2 linked regions of the Rhodoligotrophos defluvii genome follow. The protein of the gene in region 1 interacts with the protein of each later gene in a pairwise test. Links are inferred from orthologs where the notes say so. Each region holds a gene or a part of one and is shown on either strand. Other genes may lie near its edges.

What was found. Proteins that work in one complex are often made in the same cells at the same time.
Region 2: the proteins of leuS (region 1) and ligA interact in binary tests that used the Escherichia coli proteins (3 or more experiments, as listed by UniProt). The link is inferred for Rhodoligotrophos defluvii from one-to-one orthologs.

Annotation. Positions count from the first base shown.
Region 1 is NZ_SZZM01000001.1:1,275,094-1,283,038, reverse strand. Bases 2,831-5,954 are described here. They hold leuS (leucine--tRNA ligase), read left to right. Parts: upstream 2,831-3,155; coding sequence 3,156-5,753; downstream 5,754-5,954. Other genes in these bases: lptE (LPS assembly lipoprotein LptE), read left to right, coding at 5,820-5,954; E4P09_RS06100 (YggS family pyridoxal phosphate-dependent enzyme), read right to left, coding at 2,831-2,961. Also shown: E4P09_RS06105 (GcvT family protein), read right to left, coding at 1-2,208; more of E4P09_RS06100, read right to left, coding at 2,317-2,830; more of lptE, read left to right, coding at 5,955-6,350; xth (exodeoxyribonuclease III), read right to left, coding at 6,347-7,156; E4P09_RS06080 (LolA family protein), read right to left, coding at 7,521-7,945.
Region 2 is NZ_SZZM01000003.1:555,335-560,274, forward strand. Bases 1,979-4,940 are described here. They hold ligA (NAD-dependent DNA ligase LigA), read right to left. Parts: upstream 4,544-4,940; coding sequence 2,414-4,543; downstream 1,979-2,413. Other genes in these bases: E4P09_RS16870 (hypothetical protein), read left to right, coding at 1,985-2,182; recN (DNA repair protein RecN), read right to left, coding at 4,547-4,940. Outside these bases: E4P09_RS16860 (ABC transporter permease), read left to right, coding at 1-1,174; E4P09_RS16865 (hypothetical protein), read left to right, coding at 1,558-1,890. UniProt on the Escherichia coli protein: DNA ligase that catalyzes the formation of phosphodiester linkages between 5'-phosphoryl and 3'-hydroxyl groups in double-stranded DNA using NAD as a coenzyme and as the energy source for the reaction.

The DNA.
Region 1 (7,945 bases):
GTTGCGGCCGATGAAGTCACCCTTGTTCAGGCTCACGAACCGGTGGAGACCCGATTCGAGGGCGGAATATTCAATCGAGAGCTCGCGCGGGATGAGCCGGTATGACTTCTCCAACCGCAGGCTATCCATGGCGCGGATACCGAAGGGCCTGATGTCGAACTCGGCCCCGGCGGCCATAACCGCATCGAAAATGGTGTTCTGCATCTCGATCGGGTGGTGCAGCTCCCAGCCCAGTTCGCCTACGAAATTGACGCGGATGGCCAGCGCCGAGGCAATGTCCACATTGATCGGCTTGCCGGTCAGCCAGGGGAATGCCTCGTTCGAGAGGTCCGTGTCGGTGAGCTTGGCCAGCACATCGCGCGATCGCGGGCCGGCCAACACCAGCACGCCGTACTGGGTCGTCACCTTGTTCAGCCGCACGCTGCCGTCTTTTGGCAGCAACTTCTGCAGATGGTCGTAGTCATGCCGTTCATAGGCACCGGCAGACACGAGATAGAAGCTTTGCGGACCGGAGCGATAGACGGTGAATTCCGAACGCACGCCGCCATTCAGCGACAGCATGTGCGTCAAGGCGATGCGGCCTATCTTTTTCGGGATGCGGTTGGCCACGAGATAGTCGAGCCAAGCTTCGGCGCCCGGCCCTGAGACCTCGAACTTGGCAAAGGCCGACATATCGAGCAGGCCCACCTTCTCGTGCACATGGCGTGCTTCGCGGCCCACATGCTCGAAATAGTTCGAGCGGCGGAAGCTCCATTTCTCGCGAATGGGGTCACCCGGCCCTACCGGCGGGTGATTCTCGCGCAGCAGCGTGTCCGGCTTGTTCAGGTCGGCCTCGGTGAGGCTCACATCCGCCGGCGCAAACCAGTTTGGCCGCTCCCAGCCATAGACGGAGCCGAACACCGCGCCCAGCGCCTTCATCCGGTCATAGCAGGGCGCGCGCTTGAGCGGCCGGGCGGCGGCGCGCTCCTCGTCGGGGTAGTGCACCGTGAACACATTGGCATAGGCTTCCTCGTTCTTCTCCTTGAGGTAGCCGCGGGTGGCATAGGGCCCAAAGCGGCGCGGATCGACGCCCATCATGTCGATGGAGGGCTCGCCCTCCACCATCCATTCCGCCAGTTGCCAGCCGGCGCCGCCGGCGGCGGTCACACCGAAGGAATGACCCTCGTTCAGCCAGAAGTTCTTGAGGTCCCAAGCCGGGCCGATAATGGGCGAGCCGTCGGGTGTGTAGGCGATCGCCCCGTTATAGACCTTCTTGATGCCGACCTCGCCAAAGGCCGGCACCCGCGCAATGGCGGTTTCGATATGGGGCTCAAGTCGCTCCAGGTCCTCCTGGAACAGCTCATACTCGGAATCCTCCCCCGGGCCATCCACATAGCAGGCCGGCGCGCCCACCTCGTAGGGCCCGAGAAGGAGGCCGCCATTCTCCTCGCGCATGTACCAGGAGCTGTCGGATTCGCGCAGCACGCCCATCTCGGGCAGACCTGCGGCCTGGCGCTCGCGGATGGCCGGGTGCGGCTCGGTGACGATATATTGATGCTGAACCGGAATGACCGGTATGTCCAAGCCCACCATGGCGCCGGTCTTGCGGGCGAAGTTGCCGGTGGCGGAAACCACATGCTCCGCGGTGATGTCGCCCTTGTCGGTCCTTATCAGCCATTCCCCGTTCGGCTTCTGCTCGATGCCGATCACGGTGGTATAGCGGTAGATCTCTGCGCCGCGGCTACGGGCGCCGCGGGCCAGAGCCTGGGTGAGATCTGCCGGCTGGATATAGCCATCGTCCGGGTGCTGGATGGCGCCGATCAGGCCGTCGGTGACCGCGAGGGGCCAGGTTTCCTTCACCTGCTCGGGGGTGAGCAGATTGACGTTGACGCCGATGGTCTTGGCAATACCGGCGTAATACATGTATTCGTCCCAGCGATCGCGGGTGCGCGCCAGGCGGATGTTGGAGACCTGGGCAAAGCCCACGTGCTGACCGGTCTCCTGCTCGAGGGTCTTGTAGAGGCCGACCGAGTATTTGTGGATCTGGCCAACCGAGTAGCTCATGTTGAACAGAGGCAGGAGGCCGGCCGCATGCCAGGTTGAGCCGGAGGTGAGCTCCTTGCGCTCGACCAGCACCACGTCCGACCAGCCTTTCCTGGCGAGGTGGTAGAGGGTCGAGACACCCACCACCCCGCCGCCGATCACCACCACCCGTGCCTGGCTCTTCATGGGAACCGCCCTTGCTAAAACTCCAGCCGATTGCCTGAAGAATAGGGGCGGTGAAGCTCACGGCACAAGGATGAGCGACCGGCCCTTGCCCGATTGCGACACGGGAGGTCAGGCGTGGTCGGTGGCGGGGTAGGCGCGCGCGCCGAAAATGGCGCTGCCGACGCGGATATAGTTGGCCCCGAAGGCGATCGCCGTCTCGAAATCGCCGCTCATGCCCATGCTCAGGTTCTTGATGCCGTTACGCTTGGCTATCTTGTCCAGCAGGGCGAAATGGAGCGAGGGCTCCTCGTCCACCGGCGGGATGCACATGAGCCCCGCGGTCTCCAGCCCGAACTGTTCCCGGCATTGAGCGATGAAGGCATCGGCCTCGTCCGGCAGGACACCCGCTTTCTGCGGCTCGGCTCCTGTATTGACCTGTATGAACAACCGGGGATGGCGGTTCTGCTTTTGCATCTCCTTGGCCAGTTCGGCGGCGAGCTTCGGCCGATCGACCGTGTGAATGGCATCGAAGAGGGCGACCGCCTCCTTCACCTTGTTGGTCTGTAAGGGTCCGATCAGGTGAAGCTCGAGATCCGGGTAGCGCTTGCGCAAGCTAGGATATTTCGCCTTGGCCTCCTGCACGCGGTTTTCGCCGAACACGCGCTGGCCGGCCTCGATCACCGGCACGATCTCCTCGGGCCCGAAGGTCTTGGATACGGCAATCAGGGTCGCGTCCCCTACAGGGCGACCTGCCGCCTTGAGCGCTGAGTCCATCCTGGCGACCACGTCGGCAAGGCCCGGATGAGCAATGGAGCCGGATTGAACCGTCACGGCGATCTCCCAACATATAGCCCTTGCGGCCAAACGGCTGCAGGCGCGACTTGCGAGGCCCATAAAGTCCGTGTAAGTCGAGCAGCCACGCCGCCTTTTCCTAAACATTCTGCGGCACGAGACAAGGCCCGATCCTGATGGAACGCTACAACCCGCGTGTAAGCGAGCCCTTTTGGCAGAAGCAATGGGAGGAAAGCCGCTGCTTCGAGGCCAGCGAGACTTCCGACAGGCCGAAATACTACGTGCTCGAGATGTTCCCCTACCCGTCGGGGCGCATCCATATGGGGCATGTGCGCAATTACACCATGGGCGACGTCACGGCCCGGTACAAGCGGGCCAAGGGTTTCAACGTGCTGCATCCCATGGGCTGGGACGCCTTCGGCATGCCGGCGGAAAACGCGGCCATCGAGCGCCAAGTCCATCCCGCCACTTGGACTTACGAGAATATCGACACCATGCGCCGTCAGCTGAAGCTGATGGGCCTCTCGCTCGACTGGAGCCGGGAGCTTGCGACTTGCGATCCGGAATATTACCGGCACGAGCAGGCGATGTTCCTGGATTTCATGGAGGCCGGGCTGGTCGAGCGCAAGGTTTCCATGGTGAACTGGGACCCGGTCGACCACACGGTTCTGGCCAATGAGCAGGTGATCGATGGTAAGGGCTGGCGTTCCGGGGCGCCGGTCGAGAAGCGGGAGCTTGCCCAGTGGTTCCTGAAGATCACCGATTATGCCCAGGAACTTCTGGATGCGCTCGATACTCTCGACCAGTGGCCGGACAAGGTGCGGCTCATGCAGCGCAACTGGATCGGGCGGTCCGAAGGCCTGCGCTTTTCCTTCGCGCTGGAGCGGGAGGACGGAACGCCGCTGGATGAGCGGCTCACGGTCTATACAACGCGCCATGACACGATCTTCGGGGCGAGCTTCTGTGCGGTTGCGGCCGACCACGAGCTGACGCGGGCACTGGCGGAACGTTCGCCGGAGGTTGCGGCATTCCGCGCGGAATGCGCAGCGCTCGGCACCGCCGAGGAGGCGATCGAGCGGGCCGAGAAGCGCGGTATGCCCCTCGGCATCTATGCGCGGCATCCGTTCCGGGCCGATGTGCGGCTGCCGGTCTATGCGGCCAATTTCGTGCTGATGGGCTATGGGGAGGGTGCGGTCTTCGGCTGCCCTGCCCATGACCAGCGCGACCTCGATTTCGCCCGCAAGTATGGCCTGCCCGTCATACCGGTGGTGGCGCCGCGAGACGCCGATCCCGCCACGTTCAGCATCGGCGACGAGGCCTTCCTCGATACGGAAGGCGAGTCGGTGGTGCTGATCAATTCCGATTTCCTCAACGGCATGAGCGTGCCCGAGGCCAAGGCCGAGGTCGCCCGCCGCATGGAGGCGGCGGGAACTGGCCAGCGCACGGTCAATTTCCGGCTGCGCGACTGGGGTGTCTCCCGTCAGCGCTACTGGGGATGCCCGGTGCCGGTCATTCATTGCCCGGACTGCGGCATGGTGCCGGTGCCGAAGGAACAGCTGCCGGTGGTGCTGCCGGAGGACGTGAGCTTCGACAAGCCGGGCAATCCGCTCGACCACCATCCCACTTGGAAATATGTGAAATGCCCGCGCTGCGGGACGGACGCCCAGCGCGAGACAGACACCTTCGACACGTTCATCGATTCCTCTTGGTATTTCGCGCGGTTCTGCTCGCCGCACGCGGACGTACCGGTCACCCAAGCGGCCGCTCACTACTGGATGCCGGTCGACCAGTATATCGGCGGCGTCGAGCATGCGATCCTGCACCTGCTCTATTCGCGCTTCTTCGTGCGGGCCATGAGGCGCACGGGCCATATTCATCTGGACGAGCCATTCACCGGCCTGTTTACCCAGGGCATGGTGTGCCACGAGACCTACAAGGACGCGCATGGCCGCTGGCTCTACCCGGAAGAGGTGAGGTTCGGCGAGAACGGCCCCGTGCACGCCAAGACCGGCGCGCCGGTGACAGTCGGACCGGTCGAATCCATGTCGAAGTCGAAGCGCAACGTGGTCGATCCGGAGAACATCATCGCGCAGTTCGGCGCCGATACGGCGCGCTGGTTCATGCTTTCGGATACGCCGCCGGAGCGCGACATCGAGTGGACCGAGGCGGGGGCGGAGAGCGCCCACCGGTTCGTGCAGCGCCTGTGGCGCGTGGTCAACGAAATCGCGGAGACCACGGCGGCGGGTGCCGCGATGCCGGAAAGCTTCAGCCCGCAGGCGATGGAGATTCGCAAGGCCGCGCATAGGGCCCTCCATGCGGTGTGCCAGGACATCGAGGGCCTGCGGTTCAACCGGGCGATCGCCCGCATCTATGAGCTGGTCAACACCCTGCAGGGCGCGGTGCGCACCGACGGGGCGCCAGCGGCCGACCTTGCCTGGGCGCTGCGGGAGGCCGCGGACATTCTGGTGCAGATCGCCAATCCCATGATGCCGCACCTGACGGAGGAATGCTGGAAGGTGCTGGGCCATGAGGAGATGCTGGCAACGGTGCGATGGCCGGATGCGGATCCGGCGCTGCTCGTGGAGGATACGATAACCATTGCCGTGCAGGTTAACGGCAAGCGGCGTGATGATCTCACCATTCCGCGCGGCGCGCAGAAGGATGAGATTGAAGCCTCCGCGTTGAGGCTCGATAATGTGCGCCGCGCCATCGGCGACAAGCCGGTGCGGCGGGTGATCATCGTGCCGGACCGGATCGTCAACGTGGTGGTATGACTTGCGTGATCTCGTGCTGTGAACCGGGCCGGGCAGCCCGACGGATCGAAGCAGAGGGGAAAGGTTTTGGGGAAACATCGCGCGCGAGCGGCACTCGCCGTGGCCATCGGTTTGACCGGCCTTCTCATCTCGGGCTGCGGGTTTCAGCCGATGTATGCGACGCGGGCGGATGGCTCTTCAGTTGCCGCCACCCTCGCCGGCGTGGAGGTGGCGGAGCACGATACGCGGGTCGGCCAGCTGGTCCGCAATGCGCTGCTCAACAACATCGCCCCGGTCGGCCAGGGCCAGCCCGAGCGATACCGTCTGGAATTCGTGCTCACTGAGAGCGAGTTCGACATCTCGGTCGAGAGGAACACCGACGTAAACCGCCGGGCCTATACGCTATCCGCGGTCTATACGTTGATCGATCTATCCACCGGCAAGCGCATCCTGACCGGCGATACGTTCTCCCGCGTGTCTTACGACAGGGTGCCCTCCGAGTTCGCAAACCTGCAGGCCTACCGCAATGCCATAGAGCGCGCCGCTCGCGAGGTTGCCGACAACATCACCACGCGGCTCGGCGCATTCTTCTCCCAGCAGCCGGGCTCCCCGGTTTAGGCGAAAGCAAATTCCGCAATCACCGGGACGTGGTCGGACGGCTGCGGCCAGCCGCGCGCATCGCGGAGCACGGTTGCCCCGATACAGCTCTGCTCAAGCCTGCGGCTTGCCCAGATATGATCGAGGCGGCGTCCCTTATTGGCGGCCTGCCAGTCACGGGCGCGATAACTCCACCATGTATAGAGCTTTTCGGCGGGCGGGATATGACAGCGCACCAGATCGACCCAGTCATGCGCGGCGCGCACCGCGTCCAAGTGCTCGACCTCTATGGGCGTGTGGCTGACCACCTTCAGCAGCTGCTTGTGCGACCACACGTCGGTCTCAAGCGGCGCGATATTGAGGTCGCCCACCATGATCATCGGCAGGGGATGGGCCGCCGCGTCGGCAAACCAGCCCCGCATTTCCTTGAGGAAGGCGAGCTTGTGGGCGAACTTCTCGTTGATGACCGGGTCCGGCTCGTCTCCCCCTGCGGGCACATAGAAGTTGTGGACAACGATCGGCTCGCTTGCTCCGGGAACGGCCACGGAGATATGGCGCCCGTCGTCCCTTTCGCAGAAGAGACGGTGGGTGACATCCAGGAACGGCATCTTTGCGACGGTCGCGACGCCGTGATAGCCCTTCTGGCCGCGCAGGGCGATGTGCGGGTAGCCCAGGCGGTGAAAGGCCTTCGCCGGAAAGTTGCCGTCGGGACACTTGATTTCCTGAAGGCAGAGGATATCGGGCTGGTGCTCGGCAAGGAAGCGTTCGACCAGGCCGATGCGCAGGCGTACGGAGTTGATGTTCCAGGTGGCGATCTTGAGATGCATTGTGCGAGCTAAATCCCTACGCGACCTCACGATGCCAGAGGTCTAGTCGCACAGTGGCAGGCGCGCAATGTGGAAGAAAAGCCCCTGCCGGAAATGAAAAGGGCGCCCGGTCGGGGGCCCGGGCGCCCAGCGCTTGTGCGCTTTTGCGTCGGGAGGGGATACCGACGCTTAGCAGCTGTTCCTATGGCCAATCGAGCGGGGGGCAGTTTGGCCATCGTGTGAGAGAGAGGGGGAACAACCGCTACACCCAATAAATGGCGCAGTCGCTGTTGCGTTTCAATCACTACCACGAAAAAAAATTCGTGATTAGGTGAAGTTTCCCTTCGCGGAGCGATTAGGCCCTTGATTTTTGTCCCAAATTAAATCAGCGGCTGTCGCGCATTTCGATCTTTCGCGGCGCGTTGAAGACGAAAAGCTTCGGATCAGGCGCCACGTCGGTGGTGATATTGGACAGGGAGATGGTCGTGCGGTTGCCGTCGCCATCCACAATGATCCATTGGACGAGCTCCGGCTTCTGCTCGTCGAATACCAGAATAAGCTGGCCGGGCACGAAGGCCGACTTGTCCTCCAGCGTTATCGCCACGAGATGGTCCTGGCGCTGCACGTCGACCACCTTGGCTTCCTGCAGGAGATTGACCTTCGGAGCAAGCACGAGCTGCAACGGGGTCTTGGACAGCGGATAGTAATCCGTCTTCTCGTTTTTCTTATTGGCGACAATCACATAGCTGCCATCGGCGACCACGAGGAACGGATTGGGCGGCGCATATTCGAAGCGCAGCTTGCCGGGCT
Region 2 (4,940 bases), on another replicon or contig:
CGTCTATCTCACCGCACGCGGAAGCTTCGCGCAGACGCCGGCCCAGCTGCTGGACGCCAGCCGCGCGCTCGGTCACTCCGCGCTCGAGACGTTCTGGCGCGTGGCGCTGCCGCTGGCCCGCCCCGCGCTTGCCGCCGGCGCGACCCTTGCCTTGATGGAATGTCTGAACGACATCGGTGCCGTCGGCTTTCTCGGTGTACGCACGCTCACGGTGAGCGTCTACAACACCTGGCTCGAACGCAACAACTTGGGCGGTGCGGCCCAGCTTGCCTGCGTGATGCTGCTCTTTGTCATGGCCTTGCTGTGGCTCGAGCGATTGAGCCGGAAGCAGCAGCGCTATCATGCCACGGGACGCCCCCAGTATCCGGTTGCGCGGCGCCGGCTTGGCCCCGCCGGCAGCAGCGCGGCGATTCTCGGTTGCACCCTGCCGATTGCCATCGGCTTCGGCACCCCGTTTTTCGTGTTCCTCAGCGCCGCCTTCACCCATTGGCAGGCGGTAATCGAGCCCACCTTCTGGGGCTTGCTGCGCAACAGCGTCCTTCTGTCGGCGATCGGCGCGGCGCTGACCGTCGCCGCCGGCCTCGTCCTCGTCTATGCCCGACGCTCCAGCGCCAGCATGCCCCTGTCCATCGTCACCCGCCTTGCCTCCCTGGGCTACGCGGTGCCCGGCACCGTGCTGGGCCTGGGCATTCTGGTGCCTCTCGCCGCCATGGACAACTTTGTCGACGGTTGGATGCGCAGCCTGTTCGGCGTCTCGACCGGGCTGCTCGTTACCGGCAGCGCCGGCGCCATCGTCATAGCCTACGCGATTCGTTTTCTCGCCATGTCGCAAGGCTCGATCGAAGCCGGGTTCTCCCGCCTCTCGCCCAATCTCGACGCGGCGGCCCGCAATCTCGGCCGCACCCCGCGCCAAGTTCTCTGGGAGATCCATCTGCCTCTCATCCGGCCGGCGCTCGGCGCTGCCGCCGTGCTCGTCTTCGTCGATGCCATGAAGGAGCTGCCGGCGACTTTGCTGCTGCGCCCTTTCGACTTCGACACCCTGGCCACACACGTATATACCCTCGCTTCCTTCGACATGTTCGAGGAGGCTTCGCTCTCGGCCTTGGCCATCGTAGCGGTGGGCTGTCTGCCGGTGTTCCTGCTGCAACGCTTGCTGATCGCTCGCGCGGCTTAGGAGCATTTTCGAGCGAAGTGGATACCGGTTCGCGTGAAGAAAATGCGACCCAGCAAGACCTTGAGGCGCGGATCCGCGATACGAGGAAGAGCGGACGCTCTCAGCGCATCGACATATTGTGCTTTGCACCAAATTATGTTGCAATGCAGCTAGACATGCTTGGGCATGTCGCATTTGTTTCGATCGCTCTACCCCGGAACGGTCGGAGCACGGCGGATCCCGGCGGGAACGGTGCGGATCCATCCAGGTTCGCGCCGGGATCTTGCCTGTTGCGGCGCCGGCTGAGTGCGTCCGCCTCGTTGTAAACTCAAATTCGCCATAATTGTCGACACGCGGGCTTGCTTGCTTTAGCACTTGGGCCGACCTTCTCGGGCGGAGCCTCCATGCTTGCATCAATTCTTCTGCGCCTTTGTGCGCTCGCGATCTTTGCGGGTTGCGTCGGGGCCTCTCTGCAAGTCCAAGCCGATGGCATCGACCCGGCTTATGACAGCTTCCTCGCCCGCAAGGCCTATGATGTGCCCACGAAACCCGGGCTCGGCCCAGCCGGCTATAATCTCGGCAATTTCCACGCCGGAAATCACCAGCCCGGCGCGGTGCTGCTGGGTTCGGTCGGCGCCAAGCCACCCCCGCCGGATCAGGCTGATCCGCGCTACAACTTCATCCCCTCCAAGGACTACGGTCAAGGCGCCGGCATCAACATCAGGGTCAGCTTCTGAGGTTGTGGGCAGGTCACCTGCCGGCTTCAATCGGTCCGGCTTCTCGTCAAATTGGCCGCTTAGAGTTCTACTCATTTGAGTGGGAGCATAATTCATGTTCGACAGCCTGAAATTCGTTTTAACCCAAAAGCTTGGATGGATTTTCAAAGGTGGCGATGCAAGCGCGCCAGATCTTGGGGCCTGCAGCGGTGACGTTGTCCATGACGTGGCCGGTTCCGATCCCAAGCCTTGCAGCGACAGCGCCGACCGCGTCTTTTACGTGCCGCTGCCCGATCTGCAGACCATGGCCTGAAGAGACATAGGTTGAACCATGCTCGACAACATAAGGCTATTTTTAATCCGGAACCTTGGCTGGATCTTCGGGGTTAGATCTGATCCGGAGATGAGCTGTGGCTACGATCACGGCGATTTTTTCTATGCGATGGACGGGGCCGACCCGCACGAATGCAGACGAGCTCTCGACCTGATGTATCCTGACCTGAAGAACACCGTCGCGGATTGGTAAAGCAACGAGAGGGAAACACTATCCCTCTCCAACCCGCCTGAACCACTCGTCTTCGTCGATCACCTCGATGCCGAGTTCGGCCGCTTTCTTGAGCTTCGAGCCCGCGCCGGGGCCGGCGACCACCAGATCCGTCTTGGCCGATACCGAGCCGGCGGCCTTGGCCCCGAGCCGCTCCGCCATGGCCTTGGCTTCGTCCCGCGAGAGGCGGGTGAGGCTACCGGTGAACACGATCGTCTTGCCCGCGACCGGCGATGTGGTCACCACCCGTTCCACCGGCTGCACCTCGATCTCCTCGAGCAGGGCCTCGATCACCTCCCAATTGTGATCTTCAGCGAAGAAATCGGCGATGGCGCGGGCAACCGTCGTGCCAATGCCCTCGATGTCGTCCAGCTCCTGAAATTGCCGGCCTTCCGGATCGCTGCCGATCGCCCGCATCGCACCAAGAAAACTGTCGATGTCGCCATAGCTCCGGGCGAGCAGGCGCGCCGTGGTCTCACCCACATGGCGGATGCCGAGCGCATAGATGAAGCGGTCGAGCGATATGCGGCGGCGCGCATTGATCGCATCGAACAGTTTGGCGACCGAGGTCGGCCCCCAGCCTTCGCGGTTCTTGAGCTTGGTGAGCGCGCTGTCCTCATCCCGCCGCTGCAGAGTGAAGATGTCGGGCGCCCGGCGGACGAGGCCATCATTGAAGAAGGACGTGATCTGCTTCTCGCCCAGCCCCTCGATGTCGAAAGCATTGCGCGAAACGAAATGTTTCAGCCGCTCGATCGCCTGCGCCGGGCAGATCAGGCCGCCGGTGCAGCGTCGCACTGCATCGACCTTGCCGGTCTTGGAATTGACCTCGCGCACCGCGTGGCTTCCGCAGGCTGGGCAGGTCTCGGGGAACACGTAAGGCGCTGCATCCGGCAGCCGCTTCTCCTTCACCACGGTAACGATCTGCGGAATGACGTCGCCGGCCCGCTGCACCACCACCGTATCGCCGATGCGAATATCCTTCCGCGCGATCTCGTCCTCATTGTGCAAGGTCGCGTTGGTGACCACCACCCCGCCCACCGTGATCGGCTCGAGCCGCGCAACCGGGGTAAGCGCGCCCGTTCGCCCCACCTGGATCTCGATGTCGCGCAACACCGTCGTGGCCTGCTGCGCCGGGAATTTGTGCGCAACCGCCCAGCGCGGCGCCCGCGAGACGAAGCCGAGACGCTCCTGCAGCGCGAGGTCGTTGACCTTGTAGACGACACCGTCGATGTCGTAGGTGAGCCCTGCCCGCCCCTCGCCGATCTCATGATAGAAGGCGAGCATCTCCTCGACCGAGTTGCACAGCCGCATGAGCGGATTGGTCGGCAGGCCCCAGCGCTTGAACGCCTCGTAGACGTCCCATTGCGTTTTCCCGGGCAGGCCGCCATTGCTGACCTCGCCCCAGGCATAGCAGAAGAATCTCAGCGGCCGCGATGCCGTGATGGTGGCATCCAGCTGGCGCAGTGAGCCCGCCGCCGCATTGCGCGGATTGGCGAAGACCTTTCCGCCGCTCTCCGCCTGCTGCGCATTGAGCGCCGCGAAATCCTGATGCCGCATGTAGATTTCGCCGCGCGCCTCGAACACCGCGGGCACATCGCTGCCGCGCAAGACCTCCGGAACATCCTTGATGGTGCGGACATTCACCGTGACGTTCTCGCCCTCATAGCCGTCGCCACGGGTTGCCGCCTGTACCAGCTTCCCGCGCTCATAGCGCAGCGAAATGGACAGGCCGTCGATCTTGGGTTCGCCCGTGAAAGCCAGCGGCGCATCATCCGCCAGCCTCAGAAACCGCCTGATGCGGCCGACGAAATCATGCACGTCCTCGTCATCGAAGGCATTGGACAGCGATAGCATCGGCACCGCATGGCGCACCGTGCCGAACGGACCGGAGGGCTTGACCCCGACCCGGCGGCTCGGACTGTCCTCCCGCGCCAGATGGGGGAATTGCGCCTCGATGGCAGCATTGCGCATGCGCAACGCGTCATAGTCCGCATCCGAGATGACGGGCGCATCGTCCCGGTAATAGAGCTCGTCGTGATGGGCGATTTCGGCGGCGAGCTGCGCCAGCTCTTCGCGGGCCTCGTCTTCGCTGAGCTGGTCGACAGGCTTCGTCGACGTCAGGGTGGTCATGCCTTACTCCGTACCGATCAACAACCGCTCGGCCTGGGCGCGCGCCTCGTCGGTGACCGTCGCACCGGAGAGCATGCGGGCGATCTCCTCCCGGCGCCGCGGCTCATCGAGCGTGTCGATGCGTGTCACCATCCGCAAGTCGTCACCGTCCGACTGCTCGCGTTTGGCCACCAGCAGGTGACCGTCGGCGCGGGCGGCCACCTGCGGCGAGTGGGTCACCGCCAGAACCTGCAGCGACGTGGCGAGCCGCGCCAGCCGCTGGCCGATGGCGTCGGCCACCGCGCCGCCAACGCCCGTGTCGATTTCATCGAAAATGAGGGTGGGCGCGCTCGCCTTTGCCGAGAGCACCACCTTCAGCGCCAGCATGAAGCGGGCAAGCTCGCCGCCGGACGCAACC